2 regions of the Bacillus pretiosus genome follow, and region 1 is predicted to be linked to the other one. Evidence: riboswitches for the same ligand, from Rfam matches in the RefSeq annotation. Region 1 holds a riboswitch; the other holds the start of a gene.
The links. Region 1 has a riboswitch for S-adenosylmethionine ahead of ACU8YW_RS07275 (Na+/H+ antiporter NhaC family protein). Riboswitches for the same ligand answer to the same signal wherever they lie in the genome.
Positions count from the first base shown of each region.

Region 2: linked by a shared signal. The riboswitch ahead of ACU8YW_RS01070 (ABC transporter permease) and the one ahead of ACU8YW_RS07275 (Na+/H+ antiporter NhaC family protein) in region 1 are both predicted to bind S-adenosylmethionine.

Region 1 covers NZ_CM129593.1:1,385,496-1,388,700, forward strand. Annotated here, with positions in the region: gene gltP (glutamate/aspartate:proton symporter GltP) at 1-966, shown strand, start outside; gene ACU8YW_RS07270 (ribonuclease FAU-1 family protein) at 1,033-1,551, shown strand; SAM riboswitch class I at 1,672-1,777, shown strand; gene ACU8YW_RS07275 (Na+/H+ antiporter NhaC family protein) at 1,872-3,188, shown strand.
Region 2 covers NZ_CM129593.1:183,220-186,424, forward strand. Annotated here, with positions in the region: gene ACU8YW_RS01055 (hypothetical protein) at 1-39, opposite strand, end outside; gene ACU8YW_RS01060 (hypothetical protein) at 314-817, shown strand; gene ACU8YW_RS01065 (DUF3951 domain-containing protein) at 836-970, opposite strand; SAM riboswitch class I at 1,367-1,472, shown strand; gene ACU8YW_RS01070 (ABC transporter permease) at 1,607-2,524, shown strand; gene ACU8YW_RS01075 (ABC transporter permease) at 2,541-3,205, shown strand, end outside.

The DNA.
Region 1 (3,205 bases):
GGCGTGAATATGGATCAATTAACAAAGACTGATATTTCTAAATATGCAGAAACAACAGCTCAAGTACAAAGTCATTCGTTTGCAGATACATTTGTGAATATCGTTCCAACGAATATTATGAAATCATTGGTTGAGGGCGATATGCTTGCGATTATCTTCTTCTCTGTACTATTTGGTTTAGGAGTTGCGGCGATTGGTGAAAGAGGAAGACCGGTTCTTCAATTTTTCCAAGGTGTAGCAGATGCGATGTTTTACGTGACTAACCAAGTTATGAAATTTGCACCGTTTGGTGTATTCGCATTAATTGGTGTAACAGTTTCGACGTTTGGTTTATCTTCATTAATTCCATTAGGGAAATTAGTCATAGTTGTATATGGTGCGATGATTTTCTTCGTTGTAGTCATACTAGGACTTACAGCGAAACTATTTGGAATTAACATTTTCCAATTCTTTAAGATTTTAAAAGACGAGCTGATCTTAGCATATTCTACAGCAAGTTCAGAAACAGTTTTACCAAAAATCATGGAGAAAATGGAGAAATTCGGTTGTCCGAAAGCAATTACATCTTTCGTTATTCCGACAGGTTATTCATTTAACTTAGATGGATCAACTTTATATCAAGCAATTGCAGCAATTTTCTTAGCGCAAATGTACGGTATTGAATTATCCATTACACAACAAATTACATTATTACTTGTATTAATGGTTACATCAAAAGGTATTGCGGGTGTACCGGGCGTATCATTCGTTGTATTATTAGCAACACTTGGTACAGTAGGTATTCCAGCTGAAGGTTTAGCCTTTATCGCTGGTATTGACCGTATTTTAGATATGGCTCGTACAGCAGTTAACGTTGTAGGAAACTCTTTAGCAGCTGTAGTTATGTCTAAGTGGGAAGGTCAATATGACGCTGAAAAAGGACAAGCTTATTTGAAAGAGATTTCTGAAAAAGGTCAAGCAGCTTAATTATAATTTGAACAAGCTCTCACATAATATGTGGGGGCTTTTCTATATAGAAGGGGAGCGGACGTAATGAAACGTAAATATGGTGACGGTTCTTCGTGGAAGCGACTAATAGAGAAGGATTATACGGTTAAGCAAGTGGAAGAAGGAATGCTAGGAATATTAGAAATAAAAAAGGTAAGAGAACCTAGTTGTAAAGAATATGATAGTAAAGAACTTTGTATCGCAGGGAATCAATATACGTGGATTCAATATTTCATAGACGGGAAAAACTTTGCGATTACAGCTATGTTAGATGATCAGAAAAAATTAGTGCAATATTATATCGATGTGGCGAAAGAATATAAAATTGACGACCGTGGTTTACCGTATTTTGATGATTTATATTTAGATGTAGTGTTATTACCGAACGGTAAAATGTATATATTGGATGAAGATGAGCTAGAGGATGCTTATAAAAGTGACGATGTTACAAAAGAAGAGTATGAGTTAGCTTGGTACACTACGAAATGGATAATAGATGCAATAAAAAATAGTGAATTTTATTGGATTTCAATATTGGAAGAAGAAATCAAAAAGTTAAAATGATTGTTGTATTCAAATTTTTGTATAATTACCAAAAAAATCTATACAAAAAATAATTGACTTTTGTTTTGTAAGCGAGTAAAGTTAGGGAAGAAATTATTATTAAAAAATAAATATGAAACCTTCTTATAAAGAGAGGCGGAGGGACTGGCCCTACGATGCCTCGGCAGCGGACTCGATTTCAGAGTGCTGTGCCAAATCCAGCAAGCATGTGCTTGAAAGATGAGAAGAGCGTTCCTTATAGATGTATAAGACCTCTTCTCATTGGAAGAGGTCTTTTGTTATTCATTAGAAAAAGGTTGAAACTAGGGAGAGATGGTACTTTGAAAGAAACGAGAGGAAATGGTTTGGCTTTATTACCACTTGGGATATTTTTGGCGCTATTTATTGGTTCTGGAATTATTACAGGTGATTTCTATAAATTGCCGATACTTGTAGCAATTTCAATTGCTGTAGGAGTCGCTTTAGCAATGAATCGTAAAGAAAGTTTTAATGTAAAAGTAGAACGATTTGCTAAAGGTGCAGGGAACCCGGATATTATGATTATGGTTCTGATTTTTGTACTTGCAGGAGCATTTTCTGAAACAGCAAAAGGGATGGGCGGCGTTGATTCTACAGTTAATTTAGCGTTATCCATTTTACCGCAAGGATTTATCGTAGCTGGAATTTTTGTTATAGGGGCATTTATTTCATTAGCGATGGGAACTTCAATGGGAACAATTGCTGCATTAGCACCAATTGCTGTAGGTATTAGTGGGCAAACTGATATCTCTATTGCACTTACGATGGCTACTGTTGTTGGTGGGGCGATGTTTGGGGATAATTTATCATTTATTTCAGATACAACAATCGCAGCTGTACGTTCACAAGGAACAGAAATGAAAGATAAGTTTAAAACGAACTTTTTAATTGTATTACCAGCAGCTATTATTACAGTTGTACTATTAGTAATCGTTACTTTAGGAAGTGACACGCAGATTAAAGCGCATAGCTTTGACTGGATAAAGATTTTACCGTATGCAGGAGTACTTATTACAGCATTGCTTGGTTGGAATGTACTTATTGTGTTAACTGGTGGAACTGTACTATCCGGCGTTATAGGTCTTTTAGATGGGAGTTACACGTTAGAGAGTTTCTTTAAAAGTGTAACGACTGGAATGGGCGGTATGATGGAGTTAGTATTACTTGCTATTTTAATTGGTGGTATGGTCGAACTGATTCAATATAATGGTGGTATTCAATATTTAATGAATATTTTAACTCGTAACATTCGTTCGAAAAAAGGAGCAGAGTTCGGTATCGCTGGCTTAGTGAGTATGACGAATATGTGTACAGCGAATAATACGATTTCTATTATTTTTACAGGTCCACTTGCGAAAAACATTGCAGATCAATATGAAATTGATCCTCGTAAATCAGCGAGTGTATTAGATCTTTTCTCATGTTGTGTGCAAGGGTTAATTCCGTATGGTGCGCAAATGTTAACGGCAGCAGGATTTGCGGCGTTATCTCCGATTGAATTGTTACCATATGCGTTTTATCCTATCTTAGTTGGAGTATGTGGAATTATTTCTATATTAATTGGTTTCCCGAGGTTTTCTAAAGTAGCGGGAAAGAAAGAGTATCACAAAACAGCATAATTTAAAATGAAGTTTAT
Region 2 (3,205 bases), 1.2 Mb from region 1:
ACGAATATCTTCTCCCATAAAAGGCATTGTGTTGTACATAGATGATTCTCCTTAAAAACTTACATATGTTTGCGTTATGCATATGTAAGTCTAGCATGGTTTGTTCTTTATGTGTGCTTACAGTTTTGTAAGGTGATGTAGTAAAGCAGTGCAAAAGTTATTTGCATAAAGTGACGATACTGTGACAAAAATGTAGGCATGTATATTAAGGTAGCGTCTTAAGTGTAAAAAGTAGGATGTTCTCGGTATAATAACAAGTGGAGATAAAAGAAACTATAATGAGTAGTAGCTGTAGATAAAAGGAGAAGAAGAGATGAAGAAGGTTTTGGGTATTGCTGTAATGGGAAGTATGATCCTTCTAGCAGGATGTAATGGAAATAAAGATACGAAAGAACCGAAAGAAAAGGTAGAGCAATCTACTGAGCAAACAGAAGAGATGAAAGAATACCGTGCAGTACATGAAAAATACGATATGAAAATGAATAAAGAAATTAATAAAGCACTACAGTTATTTGAAGTGGCAAAAGAAAAGGGCGGTAAGGAAATAACGAATGCTACATATAAAGAAGATGTGCAAAAGGTAACGACTAGCATGTTAGAAGATATTGATAATATACGTAAAGAAATTCGTGTTCCAAAGTCGAAAGAGCAAGAACATGAGGTATACGCTGGTTTCTTGAATGAATCGGAACAAGCAATGAAAAAATTACAGAAGTTAGCTAAAGAAGAAGACTCATCATTGATTCGTGATATAGAAATTAACTTTGCAACAGCATCAACATACTATAAACGTTTTCAAGCAGAAACGAAAAAATAACCTTGCGTACGCGCAAGGTTATTTTTTCTTCTTACCATCTCCGTCTTCATCCTCGGATACTAATACATTTTGTTTTTCGTGAAATTCAGAGATTGTTTGTCTGGTAATATTATCGAATGGAGTATAAAAAGAAGTGATACGTTTCTTTTTAATAAAGAGTTTATCCCGCTATTTGCCGGGCAGTAAGACCCCCACCTCAAAATTCAGTGAAAGCAAAGAAGTTAGGTAGGGGATCCACTGCCCCTAAAAGCCCGATTGGTTCAACTAATAATCAGTGGGGGATGCCCCCACTGATTAAAGTTTCACTTTATAGACCCCGATGATGACAAGTATAACGATTGTTAATGGTAATCCTATAGTAGCAAGAAGCAAGGGATCCATCTTATAACTTCTTTAATATTATTTCTTTTTATTATAAGAGAAAACTGTAATTTCGATAAAAGGATTGAAAACTGATTTTTCTAAATATATCCAATTTGATTGACTTTTCATTTTTTCAGAATTATAATTCAAAATATACAATTTGAACCAAATAATAATATAGCAATTTACTTATCCAGAGAGGTAGAGGGACTGGCCCTATGACACCTCAGCAGCGGGTTCTGTAACAGGAACACCGTGCTAATTCCAGCAAGCAAGTCTTGAAAGATAAGTGATGGGCCTTCGTTTATTAAGCCTTGATCTTATTTCTTAAGATCAAGGCTTTTTGTGTTTTAAGAAGCGGAAAAGTAATAGGAACAAATATGTCAATAAAACAAAGTAAATACATTTGTTTAGGGGGTTATTGAAGTGTATGTTATTAAAAAACTATCGGTTATGGTGTTCACGCTATGGGTCATTACAACAGTAACATTTTTGATTATGCATATCATTCCAGGGGATCCATTTTCATCAGATGCGAAAATCTTTCCTGAAGAAGTGATACAAAACATGAGAGCGAAGTATCACCTTGATGAACCGTTATGGAATCAATATGTTGCTTATTTAGATGGCGTAGTTCATTTTGATTTTGGTGAATCTGTTCAATCCACAGGTCAAGGTGTATCAGAAATTATAACGACAGGATTTGGTCCATCAGCGATTATTGGTTTACAAGCACTTGTTATTTCATTATTAGTCGGAATTGCAGCAGGTACATTTGCAGCTCTATATCATGGGAAAGTAATTGATTATAGTGTGAGCTTACTTGCGATTCTCGGTATTTCTATTCCAAGTTTTATTTTAGCACCACTATTTATACAAGTATTTGCTATACAATTTGAACTTTTACCAGTAGCGTCTTGGGGCACATTCGAACATACGGTATTGCCATCCTTCGCATTAGCGTTAGGACCAATCGCGGTTATTACAAGATTTGTTCGCTCTAATATGATTGAAGTTTTGCAGAGTGATTATATTAAGCTAGCGAGAGCGAAAGGCATACCAATTAAGAAAATCATTATAAGACATGCTCTTCGAAATGCGATTGTTCCGGTACTTACATTTGTTGGACCGTTAATGGCTGGACTTTTAACAGGAACTTTCGTTATTGAAAAAATATTTTCCATTCCTGGTCTAGGAAAATATTTTGTAGATAGCATTTTTAACCGGGATTATCCGGTCATTATGGGAACAACGATTTTCTATAGTGCATTATTAATTTCTTGTATTTTCATTACAGATATTATTCACCGTATTGTGGATCCGCGTATTCGTTCTATTACGTAAGGAGGGGGGCATTTAAATGGGAGCTTATGAAATCAATAAACAGTTATTAACGAATGAGGAGAAAAAAGAATTAACGATAAATAAAGATCAGCAAACGATTAGTCGAAAGAAGGAAGTGTTTCGCAAGTTTATATCAAACCCTATAGCAGTTTTAGGGGCAGTGACGTTATTACTAATTATTATTTTCTCACTGGTTGGCGAAAGTTTAACGGCATTTACTGCGAGTGAACAAGTAAAAGAAGCAACAAACCTCCCACCTAGTAGTGAGCATTGGTTCGGAACAGATGATTTAGGAAGGGACATATGGGCGCGCACCTGGGCTGGAGGGAAAATTTCACTAACAGTTGGATTAGTGGCAGCGGCTCTTGATATAGGAATAGGTGTACTAATCGGGGGCTTTAGTGGATATGTGAGAGGACGTAGTCGCCTTGGAACGTTAATTGATGAGTGGATTGTACGAGGGATTGAAGTGTTATACGGTATCCCATATTTATTAATTGTTATTTTATTATTAATCGTTATGAAACCAGGGCTTTTTACAATTATTATTGCCCTTGCATTAACAGGATGGATTGGCATGGCACGTCTCGTTAGGGCACAAGTATTATCTTTAAAGCAAAGAGAATTTGTTATTGCAGCAGAGCGATTAGGTACATCGCATATGAAGATTATATACGGACA